4 regions of the Candidatus Enterococcus palustris genome follow, and region 2 is predicted to be linked to each of the others. Evidence: predicted binding sites of a transcription regulator. Region 2 holds the regulator's gene; each other region holds the start of a gene.
What was found. The regulator CtsR, encoded in region 2, represses protease genes until heat stress. The targets are predictions, from matches to a motif close to TTGGTCAAAAAAGGTCAAANA.
Positions count from the first base shown of each region.

Region 1: A5821_RS16760 (ATP-dependent Clp protease ATP-binding subunit) is a predicted target of CtsR. The motif match lies at 1,692-1,712, and genes of this name have one in related genera.
Region 3: clpP (ATP-dependent Clp endopeptidase proteolytic subunit ClpP) is a predicted target of CtsR. The motif match lies at 3,414-3,434, and genes of this name have one in related genera.
Region 4: ftsH (ATP-dependent zinc metalloprotease FtsH) is a predicted target of CtsR. The motif match lies at 2,411-2,431, and genes of this name have one in related genera.

Region 1 covers NZ_CP147244.1:3,585,610-3,590,135, reverse strand. The annotation lists gene ptsP (phosphoenolpyruvate--protein phosphotransferase) at 1-818, opposite strand, end outside; gene A5821_RS16770 (phosphocarrier protein HPr) at 818-1,084, opposite strand; gene A5821_RS16765 (hypothetical protein) at 1,258-1,449, opposite strand; gene A5821_RS16760 (ATP-dependent Clp protease ATP-binding subunit) at 1,782-4,034, shown strand; gene A5821_RS16755 (DUF1827 family protein) at 4,243-4,526, shown strand, end outside.
Region 2 covers NZ_CP147244.1:2,428,881-2,433,406, forward strand. The annotation lists gene A5821_RS11415 (ATP-dependent Clp protease ATP-binding subunit) at 1-1,911, opposite strand, end outside; gene A5821_RS11420 (CtsR family transcriptional regulator) at 1,916-2,383, opposite strand; tRNA gene A5821_RS11425 (tRNA-Pro) at 2,527-2,600, opposite strand; tRNA gene A5821_RS11430 (tRNA-Arg) at 2,685-2,758, opposite strand; tRNA gene A5821_RS11435 (tRNA-Leu) at 2,769-2,854, opposite strand; tRNA gene A5821_RS11440 (tRNA-Gly) at 2,869-2,940, opposite strand; tRNA gene A5821_RS11445 (tRNA-Thr) at 2,949-3,021, opposite strand; tRNA gene A5821_RS11450 (tRNA-Leu) at 3,057-3,138, opposite strand; tRNA gene A5821_RS11455 (tRNA-Lys) at 3,151-3,223, opposite strand; tRNA gene A5821_RS11460 (tRNA-Val) at 3,230-3,302, opposite strand; rRNA gene rrf (5S ribosomal RNA) at 3,317-3,432, opposite strand; rRNA gene A5821_RS11470 (23S ribosomal RNA) at 3,529-4,526, opposite strand, start outside.
Region 3 covers NZ_CP147244.1:3,700,552-3,705,077, reverse strand. The annotation lists gene ilvD (dihydroxy-acid dehydratase) at 1-1,348, opposite strand, end outside; gene A5821_RS17275 (hypothetical protein) at 1,886-2,635, shown strand; gene A5821_RS17270 (hypothetical protein) at 2,693-3,208, opposite strand; gene clpP (ATP-dependent Clp endopeptidase proteolytic subunit ClpP) at 3,516-4,112, shown strand; gene A5821_RS17260 (DsbA family protein) at 4,216-4,526, shown strand, end outside.
Region 4 covers NZ_CP147244.1:1,984,289-1,988,814, forward strand. The annotation lists gene hslO (Hsp33 family molecular chaperone HslO) at 1-69, opposite strand, end outside; gene ftsH (ATP-dependent zinc metalloprotease FtsH) at 202-2,364, opposite strand; gene hpt (hypoxanthine phosphoribosyltransferase) at 2,465-3,010, opposite strand; gene tilS (tRNA lysidine(34) synthetase TilS) at 3,213-4,526, opposite strand, start outside.

The sequences.
Region 1 (4,526 bases), 1.2 Mb from region 2:
AACTCGATGTGTTTACCATCAGCAGTCACTGTTTCAGCATGTTTTAATTTTTCCCACTCAACTTTAAGGTCAGCGTATTCTTTGCCTTTTGCTTCAAAATCAGCTTTTTCAGCGTCTGTTGGGTGAACGATAACATCGCCATCGATTCCGTTAACAGCTAAAATATCGCCTTCTTTGACTTTGGCAGTGATTTCTTTTGTTCCTACAATTGCAGGAATTTCTAGAGAACGAGCCATAATCGCTGAATGAGACGTACGTCCGCCAATATCTGTTACGAATGCCTTTACATACGTACGGTCTAATTGAGCGGTATCACTTGGTGTTAAGTCATGGGCAACCACAACTACCTCTTCGTTGATCATTGAAGGATTTGGAAGAGTAACACCTAATAAATGAGCCAAAATACGTTTTGCAACGTCGCGAATATCAGCAGCGCGTTCTTGCATGTATGCATTATCATCCATTGCTTCGAACATACCGATATACATATCTGTTACTTCTTTTAACGCAGATTCAGCATTTACTTTGTTATCTTGAATGTTTTGTTTGATTTGACCGATCATTTCCGGATCTGATAAAACCATCAAATGAGCATCAAATACTTGAGCTTCTTCTTCACCAAGGCTTTGCGCTGCTTTTTCTCTGATTGCTTGCAATTCAGTCGTAGATTTTGCTAAAGCATCATCTAAACGACTTTCTTCAGCAGATGTATCATCTACAGATTTTTTATCGAAAGACAAATCAGGTTGAACTAACAGGTAAGCTTTAGCGATAGCAACACCATCACTTGCGGCAATTCCTTTTAGCATTTCAGACATTATTCTGACAATCCTTCTTTTTTCATAGTGTCTACGATTGCTGCTAATGCATCAGCTTCGTCTACACCATCAACAGAGATAGTTACGTCTGAACCTTGGCCAACGCCTAAAGACATAACGCCCATGATTGATTTAAGGTTAACAGATTTACCTTTGTATTCTAAGTTAATATCTGAGTTAAATTTACTTGCAGTTTGTACTAATAATGTAGCTGGACGAGCGTGAATCCCTGTTTCTGCTACGATGTGAAATTCTTTCTTTTCCATATAAATCGGTCTCCTTCGTAAGTAAAATAATTTTTTATGTTAGGGTTTTCCTTTCCCTGTACGTTTCAAGTGAAACTAGAATCTGGATAATACCCTTTCAATTTTTAAGATTACCATTTTTTGTGAGTAGTTACAACACTTTTCACCTTTTTTTTATCAATCAAAATGATCAATTATTTTTCTTCTTTCATATAATGATATATAATTCGTCCATTTAATCCAGCTTCCCCAACAATTGACATTCTATCTGGCAAATTTTTCCAAACCTCTCTAAAGGCTGTAAAGTCTTTTGGTTCTATGATAAGTTCGGAAATGGTTCCTTCTTTTAAGGCATTGATTTGTTCTTCAAAGGGATTTTCATACATTGATTGATCACAGCTTTCACTTTTATTTTTAGACTGAAGATATTGTATGACAAAAATAGATATTTGTCTAAATTATCCCTACAATTCATATAAACAAATCTTAATAAGTTTATAAAAATAGAATAAATTCTACTAACTCAATAAAATAAATAATTTATCGCTAAGTTTTTATCCCATATCTATCAGGCTAATACAAAGTTCAATTGCTTGATTCTTGCTAAAAAGATGCTATAATATTCTCAAAGGTCAAAAATGGTCAGCAGACTATTTGACTTTATCACAATGACTTTGATACATGATTAGTCTTATTACGAAAGGACGTGTTTTATCCTATGATCTGTCAAAATTGTCAACAAAATCCAGCAACGATCCACTTATATGCGAATGTTAATGGTCAAAGAAAACAATTAGACTATTGCCAAAGTTGCTATCAAAAATTAAAAGCACAAGCAAATGATAATCAACCAACAATGTCTCAACAAGATCCATTTGGTTTTGGAAGTTTAGATGATTTATATCGCTCCTTGTCTCGACAAATGCAAGAACAACAAGGGAATCCTAATGGTCAAACACCCCCAACTCAATTTGGGGACGGAAATGGCTTTAATGGAGGCCAACCACCTAGAGGAAACGCAAATCAAGCTAACGGCTTACTAGGTGAGTACGGCATCAATATTACACAAGCCGCAAGAAATGGCGATGTTGATCCCGTTGTCGGTCGTGATGACGAAATCAAACGCGTGATTGAAATTCTAAATCGCCGGACTAAAAATAATCCAGTTCTGATCGGTGAACCTGGTGTTGGTAAAACAGCAGTTGTTGAAGGACTGGCACAAAAAATCGTCGATGGCGATGTACCACAAAAATTATTGGATAAAGAGGTTATCCGTTTAGATGTTGTTTCACTCGTTCAAGGCACAGGTATCCGCGGTCAATTTGAGGAGCGTATGCAAAAATTGATCGATGAAATCAAACAAGCGGAAAATATCATCTTATTCATCGACGAAGTTCATGAAATCGTTGGTGCAGGTGCTGCTGGTGACGGCAACATGGATGCAGGTAATATTTTAAAACCAGCGCTTGCTCGTGGTGAGTTGCAAATGGTTGGCGCAACAACATTAAATGAATACCGCATCATTGAAAAAGATGCCGCTTTAGAACGTCGGATGCAACCAGTTCGTGTAGACGAACCAACCGTTGATGAAACCATTGCGATTTTGAAAGGCTTGCAAAAACGATATGAAGATTATCATCATGTAAAATACACTAATGAAGCAATCAAAGCGGCTGCAACTTTATCAAATCGCTACATCCAAGACCGTTTCTTACCAGATAAAGCAATCGATTTATTAGATGAATCTGGTTCTAAAATGAATTTGACGATTCAAATCGTCGATCCTAAAACGATTGAAAAGAAACTGGCAGATGCTGAACAACAAAAACAACAAGCTTCTGCAGAAGAAGATTTTGAAAAAGCAGCGTACTACCGTGATCAAATCAACAAATTACAAACAATGAAAGACAAACAAATCAGCGATGAAGAAACACCTTTGATCGATGAAAATAATATTGAAGCCATCGTCGAACAAAAAACGGGTATCCCCGTTGGTGATTTAAAAGAAAAAGAACAAACGCAGTTGAAAAACTTAGCAGTTGATTTAAAAGCTCACGTTGTAGGTCAAGACGATGCTGTCGATAAAGTTTCAAAAGCAATCCGTCGTAACCGTGTAGGTTTAGGCAAACAAAATCGCCCAATCGGCTCCTTCTTATTTGTTGGACCAACTGGTGTAGGTAAAACAGAATTAGCGAAGCAATTAGCTTATGAATTATTTGGTTCAGAAGATTCTATGATTCGCTTCGACATGAGTGAGTATATGGAAAAACACAGCGTATCTAAATTGATTGGCTCACCTCCTGGCTATGTTGGTTATGATGAAGCAGGACAACTAACTGAAAAAGTTCGTCGTAATCCATACAGCTTGATTTTATTAGATGAAATCGAAAAAGCCCATCCAGATGTATTGCATATGTTCCTACAAATTTTAGATGATGGACGTCTAACAGATGCCCAAGGTAGAACAGTCAGCTTCAAAGATACGATCATTATCATGACAAGTAATGCTGGAACAGGTAATGTAGAAGCAAACGTAGGCTTCGGTGCTGCGCGTGATGGTGTGACTAAGTCTGTTTTAGGACAATTAAATAATTTCTTCACTCCTGAATTCTTGAACCGTTTTGATGGTATCATTGAATTCAAAGCGTTAAGTAAAGAAAACTTGATGAACATCGTTAGTTTGATGTTAGACGAAGTTAATGGCTTACTCGCTCATCAAAAAATCCATATTGAAGTATCAACGGATGTCAAAGAAAAATTAGTCGATTTGGGCTATGATCCTTCGATGGGCGCCCGTCCATTACGTCGGACAATCCAAGAACAAATAGAAGATGGCATTGCTGAGTTCTTCTTAGATCATCCAGAAGAACATGAATTGATTGCCAAACTAGATGAAGATGGAAAAATTATCGTTACAGGGGAAACAGCTATAGAACCTACGGATATAAGTACAGACACTTCAGAAGAATAAAAAAAGAAGTCAATCAGTTTGCCTGATTGACTTTTTTGTGTTTTTTGAGACAAATTTCTTTTTATTTAAGTCAAAAAAAATTATAATTAAGCTGTATAGATTTTATATCAATTTTAGAGAAGACTATTCCAGCTTTCTTCAAATCTGTGGATACTCTGTTTTTTATTATCAACGTCAAAAAATTAAGCATTAAATTGAGGTGAAAAAAATGAAATTAGTCAATGTAACCAACAGCTACAAACAGTTAGTCAATAAACAACTAGAAAATACCGATGCATACTTTGTCAAAGTTTATTCAGCGGGTAACACGACCGTTGTTTATACAGAAGCTGCTCAACATGTTGAAATATTGATCGTCAATAAAAAACGTGCTGTTCGAAAAACTGAAATCAACGAGATTCTAGCCTATGTCTTGAAACGTATTCCAAAAGAAAAGTATGACCGAGATCAGATTTCGATCATTGAATTAAAAGATGTTATAGAAATTTCGAT
Region 2 (4,526 bases):
ATCTGGATGAGCCTTTTCTACTTCATCTAATAAAATGACAGAGTATGGCTTTTGACGGATTTTTTCAGTTAATTGACCGCCTTCTTCATAGCCCACATAACCTGGAGGTGAACCAATCAAACGGCTAGTACTGTATTTTTCCATAAATTCAGACATATCCACACGAACCAGAGCATCTTCACTACCGAACATTGTTTCAGCTAAGGTTTTTGCCAGTTCTGTTTTACCGACACCTGTTGGACCTAAGAACATAAATGAACCGATCGGTCTATTTGGGTCTTTCAACCCACTACGGGCTCTACGAATAGCGCGTGATACAGCTTGGACCGCTTCATCTTGACCAACTACTCGATGATGTAGGATACTTTCTAGTTCAAGTAAACGTTCACTTTCTTTTTTCTCCAGCTGTTGCAACGGCACACCCGTCCATTGTGACACAACATTAGCAACATCTTGCTCTGTCACGCGATTTGCATACCCAGAAGCCTCTTTTTGCTCTAATAATAAAATGTTTTCTAATTTACGAGCCAGTTTTTTTTCTTTTTGGCGTAGTCTTGCCGCACTTTCAAAGGATTGTGACTGGATTGCTTCTTCTTTCTCTTGAACTAAGCGAGCAATCTCCATACGTAAGTTATTGATTTCCGAAGGTTCATCTGCCAAGTCTAAACGAACTTTAGCTGAAGACTCATCCATCAAATCGATTGCTTTATCTGGTAATTGACGAGAATTAATGTAACGTACGGATAGTTGAACCGCCGCATGCAACGCATCATCCGTGATTTCTACGCCATGATGTTCTTCATATCGTGAACGCAAACCTTTTAAAATCTCTTCTGCTTCTTCTGGTGTCGGTTCGTCGACTTGTACACGAGCAAAACGGCGTTCCAAAGCAGAATCTTTTTCTATATATTTCTGGTATTCATCTAATGTTGTTGCTCCAATTGTTTGTAGTTCCCCTCTTGCAAGGGCTGGTTTTAAAATATTCGATGCATCAATAGCACCTTCCGCACCACCTGCACCGATCAAGGTGTGCAATTCATCGATAAATAAAATTACTTCGCCATCTTGATAAATTTCATCAATGACTTTTTTTAATCGATCTTCAAATTCACCACGATACTTAGTCCCAGCAACTAACGCTCCCATATCCAACATCATCAAGCGTTTTTCTAACATATCTTCTGGTACTTCGCCATTCACGATTTTTTGTGCTAATCCTTCAGCAATTGCTGTTTTACCAACACCTGGCTCACCGACTAAAACAGGATTATTCTTTGTACGACGACTTAGAATTTGAATCAATCGTCTAACCTCTTGTGAACGTCCAACTACAGGATCAAGATTATTTTCACGTGCTAATTTCGTTAAATCACGTGCTAATGAGTCTAAAGTCGGTGTTCCTTTTGGTGCTGCTTTTTGAGCTTGATTATTTCGGCGACGTCCTACATTGCCGCTCATTTGTGGATCAGTAATACCTATTTTTTTCATTAATAACTGACGCATTTTGGATAAACTTAAACCTAAATTCAATAAAATACGTGAAGCTAATATATCTTCATCTCTTAATAAACCTAGTAAAATATGTTCAGTTCCAATATTTGGTGCCCCTAAACGTTTCGCTTCATCTCCGGCGTACGCAAAGATTTGTTTCGCGCGAGGAGAATAGGGTAAATAAGCACCTTTAGGATAACCTTTAACTGTTCCATAGCCAGTTAAGTGTTCAATTTCTTCACGGATATCATTTTTATCAGCATTCAACTGACGCAAAGATTTTCCAGCAATGCCATTAGGCTCTAAAACTAAAGCCAATAATAAATGTTCTGAGCCCACGGATTGATGCCTAAAATACTTTGCTTCTTCTTGTGCAATGGCTAGTACTGCCTTGGCACTTTCTGTAAATAATTCGTCCATACTATCATTCCTCCTCGTAACTCAAACGTTCTAAAAATGAATGCATCAATTGAGCACGTAAATAATCTTCATTTGATCCTGCTTTGCCTAAAACCTGTTTCCCAAGAACAGACAACATCAGATTTCCTTCTCTTTTGGTAATCACTTCTTCTTCATACAACTTTTGTATAAAAATCAGTGCATCCTTTTCTGAAAGTCCATTTCCCGTAAACTGGGCAATTTGTTTTAATAATTGATCACTATCAGAAATTTGGACTTTGGCGATCCTAATATAACCACCGCCACCACGCTTACTCTCGACAGAATAACCTCGTTGGATCGTAAAACGCGTATTGATCACATAATTAATCTGGGAGGGAACACAATTGAATAAATGAGCCATTTCAGCTCTACGAATCTCAATCTTACTACTTTCTTCAAGAATTTTTTTTAAATATGCTTCTATTAAATCTGAAGTATTTTGATTACTCATCACACTCATCCTTTTCCCTTGACTAATACTGACCTTAATTATACATAACTTTAAGTGTTTAATAAAGGAGAATGCCTAATTTGATAAGAAAAGATAAACAAGTAAACAAAAAAAGAACAGAGAAGACCACTCTGTTCATCAAATCGGGAAGACAGGATTCGAACCTGCGACCCCTTGGTCCCAAACCAAGTGCTCTACCAAGCTGAGCTACTTCCCGTAGCTATAATAATAAAAAAAGACTAAACGCTTAAAAGGAACTAAGTTTCTCTACCTTCTAATTCGTAGTCAAACATTCAAAGTATGCACCCAAAGGGAGTCGAACCCCTAACCTCTTGATTCGTAGTCAAGCACTCTATCCAGTTGAGCTATGGGTGCTACATTTCTATGCCGAGGACCGGAATCGAACCGGTACGGTGATCACTCACCGCAGGATTTTAAGTCCTGTGCGTCTGCCAGTTCCGCCACCCCGGCGAAAGAACAAGCAAAGCGGAAAACGGGGTTCGAACCCGCGACCCCCACCTTGGCAAGGTGGTGCTCTACCACTGAGCTATTTCCGCAGTCTGGATGCCGGCTAAAGGATTTGAACCCTCGACCCTCTGATTACAAATCAGATGCTCTACCAACTGAGCTAAGCCGGCGTTATAATCGCCTAGTATTAAAACGAGACTAAAAATGCGGGTGAAGGGACTTGAACCCCCACGCCGTAAGGCGCTAGATCCTAAATCTAGTGCGTCTGCCAATTCCGCCACACCCGCAAAATATTTCTATGAGCCGTGCAGGGCTCGAACCTGCGACCCTCTGATTAAAAGTCAGATGCTCTACCAACTGAGCTAACGGCTCAAAAAATGGAGGTTGACGGGATCGAACCGCCGACCCCCTGCTTGTAAGGCAGGTGCTCTCCCAGCTGAGCTAAACCTCCAAGACAACACTTTAGCGTGGCGACGTCCTACTCTCACAAAGGGAAACCCTTCACTACAATCGGCGCTAAGAAGCTTAACTTCTGTGTTCGGCATGGGAACAGGTGTATCCTTCTCGCTATCGCCACCACACTGGGTGTTGTTACTATTAAGTTGAGTGATTATTCACTCAAAACTGGATTGAAGTAGTAATCAAACATTCCGAAAAAACTTTTTTATTTCGTTTCTTTGGTTAAGTCCTCGACCGATTAGTATTGGTCCGCTCCGTACATCACTGCACTTCCACTTCCAACCTATCTACCTGATCATCTCTCAGGGGTCTTACTTTCTTAAAGAAATGGGAAATCTCATCTTGAGGTGGGCTTCACACTTAGATGCTTTCAGCGTTTATCCCTTCCCTACATAGCTACCCAGCAATGCCCTTGGCAGAACAACTGGTACACCAGCGGTAAGTCCATCCCGGTCCTCTCGTACTAAGGACAGCTCCTCTCAAATTTCCAACGCCCGCGACGGATAGGGACCGAACTGTCTCACGACGTTCTGAACCCAGCTCGCGTGCCGCTTTAATGGGCGAACAGCCCAACCCTTGGGACCGACTACAGCCCCAGGATGCGACGAGCCGACATCGAGGTGCCAAACCTCCCCGTCGATGTGGACTCTTGGGGGAGATAAGCCTGTTATCCCCAGGGTAGCTTTTATCCGTTGAGCGATGGCCCTTCCATGCGGAACCACCGGATCACTAAGCCCGACTTTCGTCCCTGCTCGACTTGTAAGTCTCGCAGTCAAGCTCCCTTCTGCCTTTACACTCTGCGAATGATTTCCAACCATTCTGAGGGAACCTTTGGGCGCCTCCGTTACTCTTTAGGAGGCGACCGCCCCAGTCAAACTGCCCACCTGACACTGTCTCCCACCACGATAAGTGGTGCGGGTTAGAGGGTTCATAACACAAGGGTAGTATCCCACCAGCGCCTCCACCGAAACTAGCGTTCCGGGTTCATCGGCTCCTACCTATCCTGTACATGTGGTACAAACACTCAATATCAAGCTACAGTAAAGCTCCATGGGGTCTTTCCGTCCTGTCGCGGGTAACCTGCATCTTCACAGGTACTAAAATTTCACCGAGTCTCTCGTTGAGACAGTGCCCAAATCGTTACGCCTTTCGTGCGGGTCGGAACTTACCCGACAAGGAATTTCGCTACCTTAGGACCGTTATAGTTACGGCCGCC
Region 3 (4,526 bases), 1.3 Mb from region 2:
GTGCTAGCATTTCCGGCATTCCAGGACCGCCTTTTGGTCCTTCATAACGAATCACCACAACATGTCCTTTTTTTACAGTATGATCATCAATGGCTGCAACGGCTTCATCATGAGAACTAAAGCAAATCGCTTTCCCTACAAATTTTTTGATCGATGGATCCACTCCACCAACTTTGATTACACTGCCTTTTGGCGCAATGTTTCCATATAAAATAGATAAACCACCAACTGGGCTATATGGATTTTCTTTTGGATGGATAACTTCTTCATTTTTGATGACTGCATCTTGAACATTTTCACGAATCGTTTTTCCTGTAACTGTAATTCGATCTGGATGGATTGCATTTCCTAAATCGACTAACTCTTTCATGATTGCTGGAACCCCTCCTGCTTCATGAACATCGTGCATTGAGTACGCAGATGATGGCGCAATTTTAGATAAGTAAGGAACACGTTCAGCAATCGCATTAACTTCTTCTAAGTTGTAGTCGATCTCAGCTTCATTAGCAATTGCTAATGTATGCAAGACTGTATTGGTCGAACCGCCCATCGCCATGTCTAGTGCAAAAGCATCATCAATTGCTTCTTTTGTGATGATATCTCTTGGTTTCACTTGATTTTTGACTAAGTCCATTAAATGAAACGCTGATTTTCTAACGAGTTCTCTCCGTTCATCTGATACAGCTAAAATCGTTCCATTTCCTGGTAAGGCCATGCCTAAAACTTCCATCAAACAATTCATCGAATTCGCTGTAAACATCCCCGCACATGAACCGCAAGTCGGACAAGCATTTTGTTCCATAAAGTTAAATTCTTCTTCAGTCATCTTACCTTCTTTAAAGGTTCCGACTGCTTCAAACATGTTAGAAAGAGTGGTTGTATGTCCTCTAGGATCAACCCCGGCTTTCATTGGCCCACCTGAACAGAAGATTGCTGGGACATTCGTTCGAACACTTGCCATAAGCATTCCTGGAGTGATTTTGTCGCAGTTTGGAATATAAAAAACACCATCAAACCAATGGGCATTGATTACTGTCTCTGCTGCATCCGCAATGATCTCTCTACTAGGCAGTGAGTAGCGCATACCAATATGTCCCATGGCAATTCCATCATCTACCCCAATCGTATTGAATTCAAAAGGAATCCCTCCTGCTTCACGGATCGCCTCTTTGGCAACATCTGCTAACTCTCTTAAATGCACATGACCTGGTACAATATCAATATAAGAATTACAAATTGCTATAAACGGCTTCTGCATATCTTTGGCATTTTTCACTTGACCCGTCGCATAAAGTAAACTTCTAGCGGGTGCGGCTTCAATCCCTTTTTTTATTTGGTCACTACGCATTTTTCATCCACTCCAATTCAATTGTCTACAGAAGAACTTATATTTTATTCTCCTGATTCATTTTTGTATTTACTTCACTTGCTTCTCTACATCACTTTTTACAAAAAAAGACATCCCATCGATTAAATGGGATGTCTTAGTAAGAACCCCATCTACCAAAGACAAACAGGACTCAAACATCTGCGAAATTTCTCAGTGTTCTAAGTCCTACACGATAAAATAATGACTAATACGTGATTGTTGTTTGTCTTTTTCATGGCAATGGTCTCCTCTTTTAAAAAAATCTATAAAGATTAAAATAGCATGTGATAAATAAAAGCTTTTGTTAACTATATACCTAATAAATGAGAATGTCAATAAAATTTGATAAAAAGATTCAGAAAATTCTAAAAACATCAGCATATCCTTTCTTACTTATTGTTTGATAATACTAAAAAAAAAAACCTATATTGTTTGCCTCGATTATCTATGCTAAAGTATATGAGTTGAAAACGATTTTATTTTTAAACTTAATTAGAAAAGGAAGATGAGTTACGAATGAAAAAAGCAACAGCAATCATTATTTGCATGACGGGGATTTTGTTATTAGGGGGATGTACTAATTCAAAAACAAACAAAGAAACTAAAGCAAATCCAGAAGAAACACAAGCTCTTTTTGAAAAAGCAGATACAACTTTATCTAGTTTAGAAAAAGAGATAGATGCTAGCTATACAGATAACACAAAGGAAGCAATAAAAAAAGATATCACTCTAGCCAAAGTCAGCGAGTTTGAACAAGAGCTTAAAGATTTACCTAAAGATGATTTTACTTCTATTGAAGAAAAAGAAAAGGTTACAGCTTATACGACTCGTAAAAAAGAAGTAACGGAAGAACTTCCTGCATTGAGAGAAAAAATTACAAACCTATCCGCAAAAGACATTATTACTCGTTTTCAATCAGAGGGATTGACTGTTCACTACGTACAAGAAATGAAAAAACCGCAAGATTTTGGTGCTGCACCAACATATGCTAAATCTGCTTATATTTTTGGTGTAGAAGAAGATCCTTTCTACGCTGATAGTGAAGACTTAATGGATAAATACAAAAATGCTCGAGTGATGACATTTGAAAAAATCGACGATCTGAACAAAACCAAAAGCTATTATGATGAATTGGGGCAGCAATCAGGGATACTCTACTCCCATACATTTGGAAATGATGCACGCTTTTTCCTAATTCAAATGAATGGAGATATTCCGCAAGAAACATTTGACTTGTATAAGAATAGTTTAGCTGAATGGAAATAGTGGCAACATCATAAAAGAAAAACTGCTGACACCTTTTTATGGGTATCAGCAGTTTTTTTAGTTTCTTTGGAAATAATATAAAGGTTTATGTGTCAAACGCTTCATTTGTCTTTTTTTATCTTCAATAATCGAAAGTAGCTCTTCTGAGAAGCTTTCTAAAATAACTCGGCCGCCCTTATAAGTGCTTCCTCCCATTGAGATCACTTCATCAGGTGTTAAGATTACTTTTCGATGAGCAATTTTCTTAAAAAATTCTTCGATCAAATAAGTTGGCAAATAAAAATTATTTTGAGCCGAAAAAGATTCCAAATAAATGAAATCATCAATACTGATATAACAATCATCCATTGACATAAAATTCACAGATTTGTCTACATAAATGTCTCTTTTTTGTAGGATTTCATTAATCTTTTTGTTCAAAAGATTCAGTGTTTCTATTTCTTTGACAAAATTTTCTAGTTCTCGATAACGTACCGCTTTGCGTTCGTCGTATGTTACACGTAAAGCGACACCAACCGATACAATAACTGCGCCAATCAAAACGCCAGTTATTCCTGCAATAAAAACAACCATTCGGATTCCCTCACTCTTTTCATTCTTATTTTTTTAGTATAACATACTCTTTCACAAGCGTAAAAAAATAAGATGGAAATACAAAGGATTAAAAATAAATTTAATAGTAAGTCGTGATTCTTCTCAATACAGTATTTCTACTTATTTTTTATAGTAAAATAAAAATAGCTAGCGTGTTAGATTCTACTATTTTGTCAAAGCTTTAAAGTTGACCTTTATTGACCAATAAAGTATACTTTTTTTAAGCATTAAGGTATGCTTTGTGATAAAATGATTTGAAGAGTTTTTTATATAGGAGGAATATACTATGAATTTAATACCAACAGTCATTGAACAATCATCTCGTGGAGAAAGAGCATATGATATTTATTCACGATTATTAAAAGATAGAATCATCATGTTAAGTGGCCCAATCGATGATAATGTAGCAAACTCAGTTATTGCCCAATTACTATTTTTAGATGCCCAAGACTCTGAAAAAGATATCTACATTTACATCAATTCACCTGGGGGCAGTGTTTCTGCTGGATTGGCAATTTTCGATACAATGAATTTTGTTAAAGCAGATGTACAAACAATTGTTTTAGGAATGGCAGCATCTATGGGAAGTTTCCTATTAACTGCTGGTACAAAAGGCAAGCGTTTTGCCTTACCAAATGCTGAAATCATGATCCATCAACCACTAGGCGGCGCCCAAGGTCAAGCAACAGAGATCGAAATCGCAGCGAAACATATTCTTGATACACGCGATCGCTTAAATAAAATCTTAGCAGAACGTACTGGTCAACCACTTGAAGTCATTGAACGCGATACAGATCGTGATAACTTTATGACTGCTCAACAAGCAAAAGAATACGGTCTGATCGATGAAGTTATGGAAAATAGCAGTTCTTTAAGCAAATAATCACCTGCCCAAATTTTCTTTTGAAAATTTTGGGCATTTTTATTTAAACTAGGAACGAAAAGCGATACACTTAGATTAGAAGAAATGAAAGGATGATATTACAATGGATATTTCAGTTATTGATGCAACAAAAGTAACAACAAAAAATGGTTTGGCAATTGGACAAGACTCAGCACCAATAAAAATGGTGGAATTTATGAATGTTCGCTGTCCTTATTGTAAAAAATGGTTTGAAGAATCGTTTGATTTACTAAATGAGTATGTTAAAGCTGGCAAAGTTCAACGAATCATCAAACTATTTGATAAAGAGAAAGAAAGTTTGCAACGCGGCAATGTAATGCACCATCACATCAACTATGATTTACCTGAAAAAGGATTGACTGATTTAAAACAAATGTATGATACACAAGATCA
Region 4 (4,526 bases), 440 kb from region 2:
TGTTGCGCAAACTGCATAAGCGCGAATCGATCCTTCATAACATAATGCTTTTACTAAGTAATCTTCCATTTTATTTTCCTCTTCTCACTTGCTTCGTTTTTTGACTCATTATCAGATAATACTAGGATTTAGCTATTTTTTCAACTAAATAATTTCAACTTGAAGAAAAGAGCACCCCGTAAAAGGGATGCTCTAAATGTTTTATTTGTAACGATCGTCAAAGTTATTACGGTCATATTCAGAATCATTTTTACGTTCATCATCAGATTTAGTTTCTGACTGAACTTTTTCTTCTGTTTTTTCGCTGTCCGCTTTTACTTCTTCTGCTTCGTCATGTAATTCTTTTTTTGCGTCTTCAAAGTCTTGTTTTTCTTCTGCTTGTCTTTGCGCATCTTTCTCTTCTAATGCACGTTTTGCTTCTTCAAATGTTTGAGCTTTTTCACTAGGGAATTGGCTGTCGATAACATCTTGCGGCATAACGCCTTCTTCAAACAATGACTTGATGCTGCGAGCATCTAATGTTTCATACTCTAACAGTTTTTCTGCAATTAGTTTGTGTTGAGCACGGTGAGATTCAATGATTTCACGTGCTTTATCATGAGCTTCCATCAAGATACGACGTACTTCTTGATCGATTTCAAATGCTACTTGTTCTGAGTAAGCTTTTGTTTGACCATAATCGCGGCCAACAAATACTTGATGGTTCCCTTCATATTGAACAGGACCTAATTTGTCGCTCATTCCATATTCAGTTACCATGCTGCGGGCAATACCTGTTGCTTGTTCAAAGTCATTCGATGCACCTGTTGATTGAACATCGAAAATAATTTCTTCCGCTGTACGTCCACCAAGTAATCCAACGATTTGTTCAAACATGTCTTCTTTGGTCATCAAGAATTGATCTTCTTTTGGTAAAGCAATCATGTAACCGCCAGCACGTCCACGAGGGATGATCGTCACTTTATGAACGATACGAGCACGGCTTAAGACTAAACCAACAATTGTATGTCCAGCTTCGTGGTAAGCAACCATTTCGCGTTCTTTTTTGTTGATCACACGATCTTTTTTCGCAGGTCCTGCGATTACACGATCTTCTGCTTCATCCACATCGGATGCATCAATTTTCTTTTTATTACGACGAGCAGCAACTAATGCAGCTTCGTTCAATACGTTTTCTAAATCAGCACCAGCAAAACCTGGTGTTTGTTGTGCAACAACTTTTAAATCAACGTCATCAGCCAACGGTTTGTTACGAGCATGAACTTTAAGAATCGCTTCACGACCTTTAACATCAGGACGACCAACTAAAATTTGACGGTCAAAACGACCTGGACGTAATAACGCTGGGTCTAACACGTCTGAACGGTTTGTTGCAGCTACGACGATTACGCCTTCATTGCCATCAAATCCATCCATTTCAACTAACAATTGGTTAAGAGTTTGTTCACGTTCATCGTGTCCGCCACCCATACCAGCACCACGTTGACGACCTACTGCATCGATTTCATCGATAAAGATGATCGCTGGAGCATTTTTCTTCGCTGTTTCAAATAAGTCACGGACACGGCTCGCACCGACACCGACGAACATTTCAACGAAGTCTGAACCTGAGATAGAATAAAAAGGTACGCCTGCTTCACCGGCAACGGCTTTAGCAAGTAATGTTTTACCGGTTCCTGGAGGTCCTTCTAATAGAACACCAGCAGGAATTCTTGCACCTAATTCAACAAAACGGCGAGGATCTTTTAAGAACTCGACCACTTCCACTAGTTCTTGTTTTTCTTCTTCCGCTCCTGCTACATCAGAGAAGCGTACGCGGTTCGCTTTTTTGTCTGCTTCTTTGGCTTTTGATTTACCAAAGTTCATAACACGGCCGCCGCCACCGCCACCGCCGCCTTGTTGTCCCATCATCATATAGAATAAGAAGATGAACAATACGATCGGTAAGAAACTAAACAAGATCGAAAGCCAAGCACCGCTTGATGATTGTTCTTTCACTGTAAGTTTCACATTATTGTCTTTGGCTAACTCTTGGATACCAGATAATGTGATATCGCTTGGTAAGACAAGCGTAGTAAATGCTTTTGTAGAAACTTCTGTCGATCCCCATAATGAAAGACCACCAGTATTTTTAATTTCTTGTTTTTCTTTGTACTGACCTGTGATTTTATACACACCATTGGTTGGTTGAATCGTCAGTTCTTTCACTTTACCTTCGTCTAACTGGGTACTGAAGGTTGAGTATTCGATATCTGGTGACTGGGGATTGTTATTTCCAAAGATGAAATAAACAACCATGACCATCGCCAAAATCAGTAATACATAATAAAGGCCATTTTTCATGCCGCTATTCTTTTTATTCATGCCTGTCCTCCTTTGACTACTGTGCGTAATTTAATTTTACGGTTTATTTTTTATCAATTCTGACCATTACATTGTAACATAACTAAATCTAAGAGAGATATTAATTTGATTCGTAGATTTCAGGTTTCAATACGCCTACATAAGGGAGATTCCGATAGGCTTCTGCATAATCCAAACCATACCCTACAACAAACTCATTGGGTACATCGAAACCAACATAGTCTGCGACGATATCAACAACACGACCTTCTGGTTTGTCTAACAACGTGACAATTTTCACAGATGCTGCTTTTCTGTATTTAAAAAGATCAACTAGATAAGCCAACGTGCGTCCGCTATCGATAATATCTTCTACAATCAGGATATCACGACCTTCAACATTTGTATCTAGATCTTTGATGATCTTCACTTCGCCAGATGACACTGTTGCGTTTCCATAACTAGATACAGCCATAAAATCCATTTCTAAATGAGTATCAATACAGCGTGTGATATCAGCCATAAAAGGTATTGCACCCTTCAAAATACCGATCACTAAAGGATTTTTCCCTTTATAATCTTCTGTTAGTTGTTTCCCGAGTTCAACTGATTTTTCAAGAATTTGTTCCTTCGTGATCAAAACTTGTTTAATATCGTTCTCTAACATATTGCTCTCCTTTTCCTTTAAGGTCCGTCCTGCAACTCTTAGTGCTGGAGCACTTAGAAGTTGATGCGATCGAAACGCTAGTGTAGTGTCCCTTGCTTTAAGCGAATAAATTCGCAAGAGCAACGGCTCTCTTTCTCCTTTGAGGCCCTTAGTTATTATTTTATGTTATTTTGCTTCTTTGAATAAAAGTAATTTTTGGTTTTTACTCTTTTATTTTATAAAGGAGCCTGTAGAGTATTTTATCAGTTTCTTTAGGAATACTCAAATATGAATTTACAAATTTTGGAACCCAAATAATCTCACCTTCAGCGGAAAGAACAACCCAAGCTTTTTCTCTGCTAGAATTAGGGATTTTTCTATCAATAAAAAAACGATTTAATCTTTTAGTCAAGCTTGATGTAAGCGAAATTCTATCTCCATTTTGACGATGACGAATCGTTAGCGGTAATGGTATTTGTCCGCTTATAAGCAGAGAATATTCTGTCCAACCTTTTACGGTTTCAGGCAACTCGAGTGTCTCTTCTACTTTTTCTAGAGCTAACCATTCATTTTCAGAAAGAAAAACATGTTGATTTACATCTAAATAAGTCGTTTTCCCTTCATAAGTTGATTCTTTTTTTGTCAGATGAAACTTATTGTATTCTTTTACAACTTGCCATCCTTGCGCAATATCCATGGATAACTGAGGTGCTGACTGATCAAACATATTTATCAGTTGTTTAATCTGTAACTGACTGATTGCCACACCTTCTGGTATGATCGTTCGTTGAAACAAATCTATTAGGAAAAAAGTTTGGATACTTCTTTTTTCTCGTTTCAACTCGGATAATTGAATCACCCAGCCATCTGTTGTCTTTTCTACCCACCGATCATATTTTGGTTCTATCACTGTCTGTATGAGTTCATCAGCTAATGTAATCTGTTCACTAAAACTTGCCATGTGTTCCAAAAATTTTGGATTTTCTTTTTTCAAAACCGGAATAACCTGATGTCTCAAGCGATTTCTCATGTAAGCATCACTCTGGTTAGTCTGATCTTCAAAATACACAATTCCCGTTTTTTCTGCGAACTGTCGCACTTCTTCTTTGGAAAAAATTAAGAAGGGGCGAATCAATTCCCCTGTTCCAAACGACTGCTTCTTTCTAATTCCAACTAAATTAGATAGCACACTTCCTCTCGTAAGCTTCATCAAAAGCGTTTCAGCTTGATCGTCACTGTGATGTGCCGTCATAAGAATAGGGATTCCATCTTGCGTCATGATTTCAGAAAAAAAGTCATAGCGGAATCTACGTGCACGTGCTTCGGTATTCTGGGATTTATCTGCTTCTCCCCATATTTTACTGTAGTATGGTATTTCTAGTTTCTCACAATAGTTTTTCAGATAACTAGCTTCTGCTGCTGATTCCGTTCGCAATTGGTGATCAATATGAACTACTACTAATGTTAGTTGATCTTTTTTAGCAGCAGTCCGCATTAACTCCAACAATACCATTGAATCAACGCCACCAGAAATAGC